4 regions of the Amycolatopsis sp. A1MSW2902 genome follow, and region 1 is predicted to be linked to each of the others. Evidence: riboswitches for the same ligand, from Rfam matches in the RefSeq annotation. Region 1 holds a riboswitch; each other region holds the start of a gene.
The links. Region 1 has a riboswitch for cobalamin ahead of DMP23_RS46875 (hypothetical protein). Riboswitches for the same ligand answer to the same signal wherever they lie in the genome.

Region 1 (3,562 bases):
CCGCTGAGCTACCGCGCGGCGGCTGTGCAGCTGGCGGGACTGACCCGCGCTCTCGTGCGCTGAAGTGTTCAGCCTTGGCAGTGGGAAAACGTTGATACGCAGGGGAAAACGGCTACAGTTCGACGCGGTTTCCGAGGCGAGAAAGAGGAGTCATGACGAACGCCTACCAGGACGTGATCGACCTGACGATCGGCGAGCCGCTGGACGAGATGTTCGACGAGCGGCTGGCCCTGGAACAGTTCCCGGCGTTGAAGGAATTCCGGGACCGGCTCGGGCATTCCCGGCTCGTCGAGGTCCCCGGGCCGGACGGCGGAGCGAAGATCTTCGCCAAGTACGAGTTCGAGAACCCGTTCGGCTCGGTCAAGGACCGCACCGCGTACTCGCTGCTGTGCGGTGCCGTGAACGCCAACGCCGACCGCCTGGACGGACTGCGCATCGTCGCCGGTTCGGGCGGCAACATGGCGCGGGCGCTGGCGCACCTCGGGAAACTGGCCGGAATCCCGATCAAGGTCGTGCTGCCGAGTTCGATGGCCGAGAGCGTCGTCGAGGAGATCCGCGGCACCGGAGCCTCGGTCGAGTTCTCCCGCGGTTCGGAGTTCGTGCTGGGATTCCTCAAGCTCTCCAAGGAAATCGCCGACGCCGACCCGCGCTGGACGATGGTCGCGCAGCACCGCGACGCACACAACTTCGCGGTGAACCAGTTCCTCACCGGCCAGGAAATCATCACCCAGCTAGCCGGACGCCGCCCGTCCGCGTGGACAGCCGCGGTCGGCAGCGGCGCCACCCTGGGCGGAGTCGCCCGCGCACTGCGCAAGGAGTACGGCGAACTCGACGTCGTCGCGGTGACCCCGGCGGAACTCCCCTTCGGCACCACGAGCCCGCCGAACGAAATCTCCAAGTTCCCGGGCGCCGGCGGCCTAGGCTACGGCATGCACCAGCGCTTCGTCAGCGGTCTGATCCCGGGAGTCCGGCACCAGACCGTCTCCTACCCCGAGGTCCTCCGCAGCATGCGCGACTTCCGCGACGCCACCGGCACCGCAATCGGCGGCTCCGCGGCGGCCAACTGGCTCACCGCCCGCCGCTTGGCCGCTACCCGCACCCCGGACGAAACCGTGGTGACGTTGTTCGCCGACTCCGGCACCGCGGAGGACTGGAAGAACGCCAACCGCCTTTGAGGTTTGCCGATCCCGGTCTTGCGGTGGTGCTGTCCTTGGACCCGCGTTCAGCTGCGTCGTTGCAGGGCGTGGGCCCTAAGCCTCGATCCGCAGATCCACTGTGGCAGTGATCCTTGGCTCGAGTTGATCAAGAAGCGCGGTCTGGCGGTGTGCGAGAGTCGCTGGTCTGTCCAGCTCTTCCACTGATCGGGGAGTGTGGCCGGGTGTCGGCGGGGGTGGGTCAGGCCGCGGCGGGCGGGCCGTTCCTGGTGGCGTGCCCGACGGTGTGGTCCCACAGCCGCAGCCATGCGGGCGCCCAGGTCACGGGCGGCCGCGAACAGGGCATCGGCGTCGCTGCGCCCGCTCCAGTAGGACTCGATCGCTTTCTTCAGCTCCCGCTGGGCACCCTGGCGGGGATAGCCGTACACGGCGGCACGGCTGGTCGGAGTGGTCTGGGTCACGGGGGCTCTCCTTCGCGAGTCCGCGTGAACCTGCGGGAGGGCATCCGAACCGGTGACCGGCAACCGGCCCCGATTCCGGCGACGACCCAACCCGCGAGGTCACGGCCTGCACCCCGCGGTTGCCGAGTGCACAGCGGGCAGGTCTTCGGACTCGCGGGCATTCCGGCGTGCGCCAGGTCCCTACTGGCCGTCGCTTCCCAAGCCCGACCGGGCTCAGTGCTGTCTCCGGGGAGACTGACAGCGGTCGTTCCTGCTCACCGCTGCGGGGCAGTCCCGGATTCGCACCGGGTTCCCTCTTGCCTCGATCCCCGCCATGGCACTCACGGGGATCGAACCAGCTGCGTCACCACTCTAGCCGCCCACATTCTCCCTTTCCTCCCCGCGTGCCATTGCCCGCGCGATCACGAGCGGGCAATGGCACGCTGCGGTTTGCCGTTGTAGGTGCTCGACGGGCGGATCAGGCTGTTGGCGGCGAGCTGTTCGGTGATGTGCGCGGTCCAGCCGGTGATCCGCGCGGCGACGAAGATCGGCGTGAACACCGGGGTATCGAATCCCATCAAGTGGTACGCAGGGCCCGCCGGGTAATCCAGGTTCGGGTGCAGCCCCTTCGCCGTGTACATCGCCTGAGCGAGTGCTTCGTAGAGGTCGAGCATGCGTGTCCATCGCGGTGTTCCGAGACCTCCTGCAAGGCCTGGCGCATGGTCGGGACGCGTGAATCGCCCTTCTTATACACGCGGTGGCCGAAGCCCATGATCTTGCGTTTGTCGGCGAGTGCCTGTGCCAGCCAGGCTTCCGCGTTGCCTGCGGTACCGATCTCCTCGAACGTCGCCATCACGGCTTCGTTCGCGCCGCCGTGCAACGGTCCCTTCACCGCACCGATCGCCGCGGTCACCGCGCTGTAGAGATCCGACAGCGTCGAGGTGACCACCCGCGACGTAAACGTGGAGGCGTTGAAGCTGTGCTCGGCGTAGAGAATCAGGGACGTCTCGAAAGCCCGCACGAGCACCGGCTCGGGAACCTGGCCGAGGGTCAGGTACAGGAAGTTCTCCGCGTAGCCGAGGTCCTCTCGGGGAGGAAGCGGCAGCAGACCGTGCCGGCGGCGCTGGGTCATCGCGACGACCGAGGGCAGCACCGCGAACAACCTCAGTGCCTTGGCACGGTTGGCTTCAGGCGAGTTGTCGTCCTCGGCCGGATCGTTCGCGCCGAGGATGCTGACGGCCGTGCGCAGGGTGTCCATCGGATGCGCAGTTTCGGGCAGGCTGAGCAACGTCATCACCAGGTCGGCCGGCAGGCCGCGCTGCGCCCGTTCGGCTTCGTTCTGCGCGGCCAGTTCGGCCGGGGTGGGCAACTCGCCGTGCCAGAGCAGGTAGGCGACCTCCTCGAAGCTGCAGTGCGCGGCGAGGTCCTGGACCGGATAACCGCGGTAGGTCAGCGAGTTGGTGTCGGGGTTGACCATAGACACCTCGGTGGTGTCGACGACGACTCCGGCGAGTCCTTTGTGGATGGTTGGTGCGGACATCGGCGTCCTCCCGGTGCTCGTGTGCGTCCCGGCCGGGGTCACACGGAAAAAGTGAAGATGTTCTGGTCGAACGTGGCGTAAGACTGGTAATCGAGCAGGTCGTAGAGGTCGCGGCGGTGCTGCATGCGGTCCAGCAGCCCCTCCTGGGTGCCTTCCCCGGCGATCTCGCGCAGCGCCGCTCCGGCGGCGTGCATCGCGATCCGCAGCAAGGTGACCGGGTAGATGACCAGGTTCACTCCGAGCGATTCCAGCGTCGGGGCATCCAGCAGCTTGCTTTTGCCGAACTCGGTCATGTTGGCGAGAATCGGGACGTCGACGGCGGCGCGCATCTTCTCGAAGTCGGCTGGACCGGTCATGGCCCCGGGGAAGATGAGGTCCGCACCCGCGTCGGCGAAGGCCTTGGCCCGCTCGATCGCGTCGTCCAGGCC
Region 2 (3,562 bases), on a different contig from region 1:
GGTTCTACGCCCGTAACAACCACGTCGGCATACTGGACCAAGCTGCCGAAGGCCTCGCGACCGAGTTGCGACTTCATCCCGGTGAAGTGCGCGCGGGCCTGGTCACCGCTTTGAAGCAACGACACGGCGTGCGGGTGGCCACCGAACAGCTCGGCACTGGGCAGCACTTCTTCGACCGCCGACACAAGGTGCTGCAGCTGTCGCTGATGCTCCGGCCAGGACAGGTCGCGTTCCGGCTGGGATCCGAGCTGGCGATGCTGGAATCCGGTGCCGAGATCGACCGGCTCGCCGACAGCAGCGGATTCTCCGACGAGACCGCGCGACGGCTGCTGCGGATCGGCCTCGCCAACTACTACGCGGGCGCGCTGGTGCTCCCGTATCGGGCGTTTCTCGGCGCGGCGGAACGACTTCGCTACGACGTGACGTTGCTGTCCGGAGAGTTCGGCGTCGGCTTCGAGACCGTGTGCCATCGACTGTCCACTTTGCAGCGTCGCGGTGCGCGCGGGGTGCCGTTCTCGTTTGTCCGGGTCGATCGCGCGGGCAACGTGTCGAAACGCCAGTCGGCCACCGGATTCTACTTCTCCCGCGCGGGCGGCTCGTGTCCACTATGGATCGTTTACGAGGCGTTTTCCTCGCCGGGCCGCATTGTCACGCAGATCGCCGAACTGCCGGACGGCAAGAAGTACTTCTGGCTCGCCCGCACGGTCACGCGTGCCGCGGGCGGGCACGGCGAACCGGGCAAGACATTCGCGATCGGCCTCGGCTGCGAACTGCGGCACGCGAACCGGCTCGTGTACTCCGACGGGCTGGCGCTCGGCAAGGACGCGGCGGTGACCCCGATCGGCATGGGGTGCAAAGTGTGCGAACGCCCGGCGTGCCCGCAGCGCGCGTTCCCGGCGATCGGCCGTCCGCTGCGGGTGGCCGACCACTCAAGCAGCGTGCTGCCGTACCCGCCGCTGGGGTGAGCGCGCGGGGAGCGGCAAGTCTGCGAAGGGGCCCCTCGCGGCCGGCGGCGGGCAATGCCAGGGACTTGAGCCACGCCGATTCCGCCTGGCCGTGTCTTGAGGTCCGTGAGGGCCACCCCGAGGGAATCTGATTCCCTCGGGGTTCCCCTCACGGACCGCGCCCCAGGCGACACCTTCGGCGTGGGCGGACGCGGCTCGAACGCACCCGCAGCGCCGCCCCAAGTTCCTGGCATTGATGCGTAATCCCCGCCCAGCCCCGCGCCGAGCCGCTGACCCCGCGTCCCGGCCCTGGGCCGGCTGGGCGAGCGCGCGGGCAGCCTGGCGGCGGATCGGCCGCCCGGATGAGGGGTGCGCCACTCTCGACATACTCGGACTTCCTACTTTATGGTGTCCACAGGTCCACGGTGCAGGGAAGCCGGTGCGAGTCCGGCGCGGTCCCGCCACTGTGACCGGGGAGTGCCGTCCCGCGTGCGAAGAAGGCCACTGGCGAGAGCCGGGAAGGCCGGGACGGGGCAGATCCGGGAGCCAGGATACCGGCCGTGGACGTCCGTGTTCGTCCACGAGGATGGAGCAGAACGCATGTGGCTCACCCCTGCCTGCGTGAAAGACGCCGACCCGCCGCCGCTGCGGTAGGTCCGCGCCGTCCTGCCGTACCGCGGCGGGATCCGGTGCTTGTCGCGCCGCGCGTTCCCGTGCGGCGGCTCTCTCCTGCGCTCTTTCCGAAAGGCTTCGCTGTGACTGCTGAACTCACGCACTTCGTCGGCGGCAAACCGGTTCCCGGCACGTCCGGGCGATTCGCCGACGTCTACGACCCCAGCACCGGCACGGTCCAGGCACGGGTCCCGCTGGCCTCCGCGGCAGAAGTCGCCGCCGCGGTCGGCGTGGCCGCCGAGGCACAGCGCGAATGGGCGCAATGGAATCCGCAGCGCCGCGCCCGCGTGCTGATGCGGTTCGTCGACCTGGTCCGCGCGGAGGAGGACAGCCTGGCCCGGCTGCTGTCGTCCGAGCACGGCAAGACCGTCGCCGACGCGCGCGGCGACATCCAGCGCGGGCTCGAGGTCGTGGAGTTCGCGATCGGCATCCCGCACCTGCTCAAGGGCGAGTTCAGCGACAGCGCGGGCACCGGGATCGACGTCTACTCGATGCGGCAGCCGCTGGGCGTCGTCGCCGGGATCACGCCGTTCAACTTCCCGGCGATGATCCCGCTGTGGAAGGCGGGCCCGGCGCTGGCGTGCGGCAACGCGTTCGTGCTCAAGCCGTCCGAGCGCGACCCCTCGGTGCCGTTGCGGCTGGCCGAGCTGTTTCTCGAAGCTGGCCTGCCGCCGGGCGTGTTCCAGATGGTCAACGGCGACAAGGAAGCGGTCGACGCGCTGCTCACCGATCCGCGGGTCGAGGCCGTCGGCTTCGTGGGTTCGTCGGACATCGCGCAATACGTGTATTCGCAGGCCGCGGACCACGGCAAACGCGCGCAGTGCTTCGGCGGCGCGAAGAACCACCTGATCGTGATGCCGGACGCCGACCTCGACAAGGTCGTGGAAGCGCTCGTCGGCGCAGGGTACGGCTCGGCGGGGGAGCGCTGCATGGCGATCTCGGTCGCGTTGCCGGTCGGCGAAGCGACCGCCGACGCGCTGGTGGAACGGCTGGCCGCACGGGTGAAGACGCTCAAGGTCGGCGCCGCGCTGGACGAGACCGCCGACTTCGGCCCGCTGGTCAGCTCGGCCGCGGTGCAGCGGGTGCGCGACTACGTCGACATCGGCGTCGCCGAGGGCGCCGAACTGGTGGTGGACGGCCGGGACGTCACTGTCGACGGGTACGAGAACGGGTTCTTCCTCGGCGGCTGCCTGTTCGACAAGGTCACGCCGGACATGCGGATCTACCGCGAGGAGATCTTCGGCCCGGTGCTGGCGGTGGTGCGCGCGGCCGACTACGAGGAGGCGCTGCGGCTGCCGAGCGAGCACGAGTACGGCAACGGCGTCGCGATCTTCACCCGCGACGGCGACACCGCCCGCGACTTCACGTCGCGGGTCGACACTGGCATGGTCGGCGTGAACGTGCCGATCCCGGTGCCGATCGCCTATCACACCTTCGGTGGCTGGAAGCGGTCCGGCTTCGGCGACCTGAACCAGCACGGCCCGGATTCGGTGCGGTTCTACACCAAGACCAAGACCGTCACCTCGCGCTGGCCTTCCGGGGCCAAGGAAAACGCGAGCTTCGTCATCCCGACGATGGACTGAGGCGCGCCGTGCATCTCACCGACGAGCAGTGCGCGCTGCGCGACACGGCGGCCGAATTCGCCGCCGAACACCTCGCGCCGCACGCGCTGGAATGGGACCGGGACAAGCATTTCCCGGTCGACGTGCTGCGGAAAGCGGCCGAACTCGGCCTCGGCGGGCTGTATCTGCCCGAGGACGTCGGCGGTTCCGCGCTGGGCAGGCTGGACGGCGTGCTGGTGTTCGAGGCGCTGGCCACCGGATGCCCGTCGATCGCGGGCTACGTGTCCATCCACAACATGGTCGCCGCGATGATCGACCGCTTCGGCGACGACCGGCAGCGCGGCCGCTACCTGCCGCGAATGTCCACTATGGATTCTCTGGGCA
Region 3 (3,562 bases), on a different contig from region 1:
GTGTGGATCTGCGTCGTGTCCGCGACGCCTGAGGTGGCCAGCCGGAACGCGGGCACTGCCCAGTCGAAATATGCCTCGCGGTCCGCCGCGTGCAGCGGCAGCAACTCGCGCAATGCCGGTTCGTCGACCTGAATGATGCGGATTCCGGCGGCCTCCAGATCCGCGACCTCGTCCCGGACGGCCAGCGCGACCTGGCGTGCGGTGGCGGCCAGGGGCTGGTCGTCACGGACGAACGACCACGCCAGGATCGTGACCGGGCCGGTCAGCATGCCCTTCACCGGACGGTCGGTGCGGCTTTGCGCGTACTGCGCCCATTCGACGGTCATCGGGCGTGGCCGGGAGACGTCGCCGAAGAGGATTGGCGGGCGGACGCAACGGGATCCGTACGACTGGACCCAGCCGAGGGCGGTCGCCGCGAAGCCGGTCAGTTGTTCGGCGAAGTACTGGACCATGTCGTTGCGCTCGGGTTCGCCGTGGACCAGGACGTCTAGGCCCAGGTCTTCCTGCAGCCGTACGACGCGGTCGATTTCGGTGCGCATCGCGGTGCGGTAGGCGGTGTCGTCGAGTTCGCCCGCGCGGAGTGCGGCTCGGGCTCGGCGGACCTCGCTGGTTTGCGGGAAGGAGCCGATTGTGGTGGTCGGTAGTGGGGGCAGGTTCAGGGATTTCTGTTGTGCCGCAGCGCGTTCTGCATACGGCGCGCGGACGGTGTCTACTGGGCGGAGTGCGTTGACTCGTGCACGGACGTTGGCGTCGTTGAGTTCGGCGGCTCCGGCCCGGTCGGCGGCCGCGGCTCGGGCCGGAGTGAGGTCGGCCTTCTCTCCGCTTAGGGCTCGGCCTAGCAGGACGACCTCGTCCACCTTTTGCTTCGCGAAAGCCAGCCAGTTCTTGAGGCGCGGGGCGAGGTCTGTTTCCGCGTTCACGTCGTAGGGGACGTGAAGTAGCGAGCAGGACGTTGAGATGCTCACGCGTGCGGCGGTGTCTCGCAGTTGCGCTGCGTGGGCTAGTGCGACGTCTGGGTCGGTGCGCCAGACATTTCGGCCGTCTACTACTCCGGCTAGGACTTCCTTGTCTCGCAGTGCTCCTTCTGCTGCGACTTTGTCCACAAAGGACTCATCGGTTGCCAGGTCCACGGCTATTGCTTCGATGGGGGAGCGGGCTAGGACGCCCAGTGCTCGGCCGAGGCCGCCGAAGTATCCGGCTGCCAGCAGCTTCGGGCGATGGGTTTCCTTGGCCAGCCAGTGGTAAGCGCGGGTGAGTGCGTTGAACTCCGGCGTGGTCCGGTCGGCAGCGAAGGCTGGTTCGTCCAACTGGACCCATTCGACGCCCTCGTCGGCCAGTTTGCCCAGAAGTTCGGCGTAGGCGGGAAGTAGTTCGTCCAGCAGTTCAAGTGGGTTGAAGCCGGGTTCGGTGGGCTTGGCCAGCAGTAGGAAGGTGACCGGTCCGACGAGTACCGGGCGTGGCGTGATGCCTAGTGCCTTTGCCTCGCGGACTTCGTCGATCGGGGCGGTGCCGGTGAGCGCGAAGCGGGAGTTCGGGCCCAGTTCCGGGACCAGGTAGTGGTAGTTGGTGTCGAACCACTTCGTCATTTCGAGGGCGGGTGCGTCCGGGACTCCTCGTGCGGCGGCGAAGTAGGTGTCCAGTGGCGACAGGCCCAGCCGGGTGAAGCGGTCCGGCAGAGCGCCGAAGAGGGCGGCGGTGTCCAAGACCTGGTCGTAGAGCGAGAAAGTGCTGGACGGGATTGAGTCGAGGCCCTGGTCTCGCAGGGTTGTCCAGGTTTGCTCGCGCAGCTGCCGTCCGGCGGTCAGGAGGTCTTCTTCGGTGGTTTTTCCTGACCAGTAGGACTCGAGTGCTCGTTTGAGTTCTCGCGCTGGGCCGATCCGCGGATAGCCCAGAACGGTAGTGCCGATCGTGGTCACAGCAATGCATCCTCACGTGCTCGCCGGAAGAGTCCGGGCACGCGGAAGTCGTGCTTCGGTCGGTGCCCTTCCCGCGAGGCCCGGACTCACGCACGCCGTCGGCGTGCGTGCCAGTGGCAGGTATTCGGACTCGTGGGCGTATCGCTCGTGCCTACCGGCTGTCGCTTCCCGGGCTGGGCGCCCAGTGCTTTACCGCATTTCGCGGTGACAGCTTTCGTTCCCACATACCGCTGCGGGGCAGTCCCGGAATCGCACCGGGTTCCCTGTTGCCTCGCCGGGACGCGGCTGCGTCCTGGCGAACCAGTGGCGGGGCTGAGCTTAGCGGTTCCCGCGCGGATCCGGCACAAGCCGGACGCGGCTCCCGGATGGCGGGATTCAACGCGGTCCCGGACCACGCAGTGCTGGCGAAACAGACCGGCTCGCCGAAACGCGACTCGGCCCCGCCCTGGCGAACCAGGACGGGGCCGAGTGTTCAGCGTTGTGCCGGAACCGGGATCAGTCCCAGTCGAGCGCGCCGCCGGACTGGTATTCGATGACGCGGGTTTCGAAGAAGTTCTTTTCCTTCTTCAGGTCCATCGCCTCGGACATCCACGGGAACGGGTTTTCGTTCTCGCCGTAGATCGGGGACAGGCCGATCTGCTGGGCGCGCCGGTCGGTGATGAAGTGCATGTACTGCTCGCACAGGTCAGCCGACAGGCCGAGCATGCCGCGCGGCATGGTGTCTCGGGCGTACTTCACCTCGAGCTCGCACGCGTCCTGCAGCATTCCGCGCACCTCGGCCTGGAACTCCTCGGTCCACAGGTGCGGGTTCTCGATCTTGATCTGGTTGATGCAGTCGATGCCGAAGTTCAGGTGGATCGACTCGTCGCGCAGGATGTACTGGTACTGCTCGGCGATGCCGACCATCTTGTTCCGCCGGCCCAGCGACAGGATCTGCGCGAAACCGGTGTAGAACCACATGCCTTCGAAGATCACGTAGAACGCCACGAGGTCGCGCAGGAACGCCTGGTCGGCCTCCGGCGTGCCGGTCTCGAAGTCCGGGTTCTCCAGGTTCTGCGTGTACTTCAGCGCCCACGCGTCCTTGTCCGAAATGGACGGGACCTCGCGGTACATGTTGAACAGCTCGCCCTCGACCAGGCCGAGGCTTTCGCAGATGTACTGGAAGGTGTGCGTGTGCACGGCCTCCTCGAACGCCTGGCGCAGCAGGTACTGGCGGCACTCCGGGTTCGTGATCTGGCGGTACACCGCGAGCACGATGTTGTTGGCCACCAACGACTCCGCCGTGGCGAAGAAGCCGAGGTTGCGCTTGAGCATCTGCCGCTCGTCCTCGGTGAGGCCGTCCGGCGACTTCCACAGCGCGATGTCGGCCTGCATCGCGACCTCGGTCGGCATCCAGTGGTTGTTGCACGCCGCCAGGTACTTGTCCCACGCCCACCGGTACTTCATTGGCAGCAGCTGGTTGACGTCGGCGCGCGCGTTGATCATGCGCTTGTCGTCGACGTTGATCCGGGCCGCGCCGACCTCGATCTCGCCGAGGCCGGTCGCGTCCGTCGTTTCCACGTTCGTCATGGTTCAGGAATTCCTTACTGGCAGGCTTCGCAGTCGGGGTCGTCGATCCGGCAGGCAGCGCCCTCGGTGGCGACGAA
Region 4 (3,562 bases), on a different contig from region 1:
ACATCGGCGTCCGACACGTCGGGCGACTCACCGAAAGCGACGTTCTGCACGGACCGCAGGCGGCGGAATTCGTCGTCGGACGACGGTTCGCGCAGCTGAATGTGTTCTGGCGCAACGCAATCGACGAGGTCTTCGGTGCCGCAGGTCATCACCGGCACGCGTCGTTCCAGCGTGAATCCCGCCGCGACGAGAGCCGCTTCGACATCGGGAGCCGCGTCGGTGAAGAACTCCAGCCGGGGCAGGAGATTTCGTTGCCGGTAAGCGGAAATCAGAAGAGCGATCTCGGCGGACGAAGGGTTCGCGCCGTCGTCGGGGATGGCGTAGTTCGCCATCGGATGAGAGCTGTCCTTGGCGAAAGTCGCCAGGAACGGGCCGATTCGCTCGGTTTCGCGGCCGATCGGTGCGGTCGCGCGGACGTATGCCTGAAGGGCGGACATCTCTGGTGGAAGCCTTTCGCGAAGAAGGAATGCGCGGGCAGCACAACAACTGGCAACCCCACGCCGGGCGCGCAGGCCGAACAGCTCAGGCCAGGCGGCCGGGGCGGGCCGTGGCGGAGCACATAGGCATTCCTTCGTCCGAAACGAACTTCCCATTCATCGTCTCAGACCCGGCAAGCGAATTAACGGTTCAGCGCGGCGCGGGCCTGGTCCACGATCCGGGCCAGGTGCACGCCCCGGCGGACATCGCAGGGATGCGTGGTCGTTCCGCACGACACCATCGCGGCGAAATCGTCGAGCAGCGCGGTGTACGCGTCGTTCGCCGTGCCGGTGCGGCCCAGCGTGCGGAGGCCGTGTTCGCCGAAAACCGAATACTCGACCACCGTCGGCTGGACCGGCAGGCGGAGGCTGAGCGTCGCGGTGCTCGTGATGCCGCCTTCGTGTTCGAGCAGCAGCTGCCACAGATCTTCGGGACCGCGGTGGGCGGCAAGGACCTCGGTGATCGGGCCGAGGGCGGCGTCGAGCAGGTCGAACGCGTGCGGGCCGATGTCGGCGAGCGCGCCGCCGGCCGGATCCTGTCGCCAGGCCGAGGTCGCGTATTTGCCGCTGAGCAGTGCGCCCGACAGCCAGCGCACGCTGCCGCCTCGCCAGCCGCCGGCGGCGGTGACGCCGTCCAGCCAATCGCGCGTTTGCTGGGCGAACCGCAGCGTCAGCATCACCAGCGAAGCGACGCCAGCGGACGTCACGGCATCCGCGAGACGCTGCGCCGTGGCCAGGTCGGGGGCGATCGGTTTCTCCAGGATCAGGTGCTTGCCCGCCTCCGCGGCCCGGGTCGCCAGTTCGGCCTGCACGGTCGGCGGCACGGCGAACGCGAGCGCGTCGACCTGCTCGAACAGCTCGTCCAGATCGCTGGTGGGCACGGCGTCGTAGGCCTGCGCCAGCGCGGTGGCGGCCTCCGGCCTTCGGCTCCACACAGCACTGAGCACGGTCCCCGGATGGTCCGCGAGCCCGGGGGCGTGCACCGTGGTGGCCCACGGTCCGGTTCCTACGAGGCCGACGCGCAGCTGGTCCTGTCCCACGCCCGGAAGTGTAGGTGTGTCCGCGGTCGCTTCCGGCGCGGCCTGCGGTGCGTTAACGTCGACAAGTTCTTCGCCACGAACGGGGGAAGCCGGTGAGAATCCGGCGCTGGCCCGCAACCGTGAGCGGCCCCGCGAGGGCCGCGAGCCGGATCGCCCGTCGTGGTCCGATCGATGCGAGGTACATCTGACATGCGGTTCGTGCACGCGCGGCACTGGGGGCGAGTCCTCGCCGGCTGCGCTCTTCTCGTCGCTACCGGTCTCGGCGGTGCTTCTTCCGCCTCGGCCACCACACCCGGCAAGGGCACCGACGGCTACTGCCAGGACGACAACGGCGTCACGGTGATCGTCGATTTCCAGGGGCTTGGCGGGGAAACCCTCATCCGGTGCGCGCCGGGCAAGCAGGAAAACGGCGTCACCGCACTGCAAAACGCCGGCTTCGAACTCACCGGCGCGGGCAAATACGGCCTGGCCGTGATGTGCAAGATCGAGAGCAAGCCCGCGGATCAGACCTGCACCGGCATGCCGCCGGAGAAGGCGTCGTGGAGCTTCTGGACCGCTGCCAACGGCGGCAAATGGCAGTCGGCGCAGGTCGGCGCGCAGAGCTGGAAGCCGCCTGCCGGAGCGTTCGAGGGCTGGTCGTTCGCGATCGGCAAGTCCTACACCGAGTATCCGCCGCCGCGCACCGAACCGGTGCGCAAGGCCAACGCGCCCGCGCAGGCTCCGGCGTCCACTTCGGACAGCGGGTTCTCGTGGGGACTGGTGATCGGCATCGTGGTCGTCGTGCTGCTCGTGGTGGCCGGGACGGTCGTCGCGGTGCGTCGCAGGCGTGCTGGGCAGTAGTCCGCGAGCGCTCCATCCCGGCGCGTGGTGGGTGTGGGCGCTCGCGCTCGCCGTCGCCGCGAGCCGGACCACGAACCCGGTTCTGCTCGCTTTGGTGATCGCGGTGGCCGGGTTCGTCGTGGTGCTCCGCCGCGGCGACGCGCCGTGGGCGCTGGCGTTTCGGATGTACGCCTGGATCGCCGCGGTGATCCTGGCATCGCGCGTGCTGTTCCGGATCCTGATCGGCGGCGAGGACGGCGGCCACATCCTGTTCACGCTGCCGACCATCCCGTTGCCGAGCGTCGCGGCCGGCATTCAGCTCCTCGGCCCCACCTCGGCCGAGGAACTGCTCGGCGGGCTTTACGACGGGCTCCGGCTGGCGACGATCGTGCTCTGCGTCGGTGCCGCGAACGCGCTGGCGAACCCGAAACGCCTGCTCAAAGCGGTACCCGGGGCGCTGTATGAGGTGGGAACGGCGGTGACCGTCGCGCTGTCGGTGGCCCCGCAGCTGGTCGAGAGCGTGCAGCGGGTGCGTCGCGCGCGGCGGCTGCGCTCCGGGAAGACGCGCGGCTTCCGGTTCGTGAAGGGGATTTTCGTGCCGGTGCTCGCCGACGCCATGGACCGGTCGCTGCAACTCGCGGCGGCCATGGATTCGCGCGGCTACGGACGGCGCGGCTATCTCTCCCCGCGCGTCCGGATGCTGATCGCGACCTGCGTGCTGGCCGGTTTGGTGGGTGTCGCGGTCGGGGTTTACGGCGTGCTCGACGGGTCCGCGTCGTGGCTTGGCGTGCCGATGCTCATCGCCGGTCTGGTGCTGGCCGCTGCCGGATTCGTCCTCGGCGGACGGCAGATCCGCCGCACGACCTACCGGCCCGATCCGTGGCGGCTGCCGGAAACGCTGGTCGCGCTGTGCGGCGTCGCGACCGCGGTGCTCGTGCTGCTCGCCGACCCGGTTTCGCTCACCACCCCGGCCAGCCCGCTGACCTGGCCGGAGCTGCCGCTGCTGCCGGCCGTCGCGGTGCTGATCAGTGTGCTGCCCGCTTGGTTCGCGCCGCGTCCGGCGCTGGTGTCGGAGGTCGCCCGATGATCGAGTTTTCGCACGTCAGCGTCACGTACGACGGGGCGGACCGGCCGGTGCTCCGGGACGTCGACCTCACGATCGAGGAGGGCGAACTCTGCCTCGTCGCCGGCCGTACCGGGGTCGGCAAGTCGACCTTGCTCGGCGCG

Region 2: another riboswitch for cobalamin. It lies ahead of DMP23_RS43245 (CoA-acylating methylmalonate-semialdehyde dehydrogenase); the one in region 1 lies ahead of DMP23_RS46875 (hypothetical protein).
Region 3: another riboswitch for cobalamin. It lies ahead of metE (5-methyltetrahydropteroyltriglutamate--homocysteine S-methyltransferase); the one in region 1 lies ahead of DMP23_RS46875 (hypothetical protein).
Region 4: another riboswitch for cobalamin. It lies ahead of DMP23_RS35875 (hypothetical protein); the one in region 1 lies ahead of DMP23_RS46875 (hypothetical protein).

The regions. Positions count from the first base shown of each region.
Region 1 covers NZ_QJPO01000004.1:13,644-17,205, forward strand. The annotation lists gene DMP23_RS46865 (ABC transporter substrate-binding protein) at 1-63, shown strand, start outside; gene DMP23_RS46870 (pyridoxal-phosphate dependent enzyme) at 153-1,175, shown strand; gene DMP23_RS46875 (hypothetical protein) at 1,223-1,615, opposite strand; cobalamin riboswitch at 1,735-1,969, opposite strand; gene DMP23_RS46880 (citrate/2-methylcitrate synthase) at 2,017-2,268, opposite strand; gene DMP23_RS46885 (citrate/2-methylcitrate synthase) at 2,172-3,134, opposite strand; gene prpB (methylisocitrate lyase) at 3,173-3,562, opposite strand, start outside.
Region 2 covers NZ_QJPO01000003.1:15,178-18,739, reverse strand. The annotation lists gene DMP23_RS43250 (helix-turn-helix domain-containing protein) at 1-965, shown strand, start outside; cobalamin riboswitch at 1,343-1,521, shown strand; gene DMP23_RS43245 (CoA-acylating methylmalonate-semialdehyde dehydrogenase) at 1,700-3,199, shown strand; gene DMP23_RS43240 (acyl-CoA dehydrogenase family protein) at 3,208-3,562, shown strand, end outside.
Region 3 covers NZ_QJPO01000001.1:645,691-649,252, reverse strand. The annotation lists gene metE (5-methyltetrahydropteroyltriglutamate--homocysteine S-methyltransferase) at 1-1,916, opposite strand, end outside; cobalamin riboswitch at 2,015-2,236, opposite strand; gene DMP23_RS03050 (ribonucleotide-diphosphate reductase subunit beta) at 2,412-3,485, opposite strand; gene DMP23_RS03045 (ribonucleoside-diphosphate reductase subunit alpha) at 3,500-3,562, opposite strand, start outside.
Region 4 covers NZ_QJPO01000001.1:7,684,997-7,688,558, forward strand. The annotation lists gene DMP23_RS35865 (GNAT family N-acetyltransferase) at 1-437, opposite strand, end outside; gene DMP23_RS35870 (Gfo/Idh/MocA family protein) at 620-1,516, opposite strand; cobalamin riboswitch at 1,545-1,692, shown strand; gene DMP23_RS35875 (hypothetical protein) at 1,706-2,356, shown strand; gene DMP23_RS35880 (CbiQ family ECF transporter T component) at 2,343-3,422, shown strand; gene DMP23_RS35885 (ABC transporter ATP-binding protein) at 3,419-3,562, shown strand, end outside.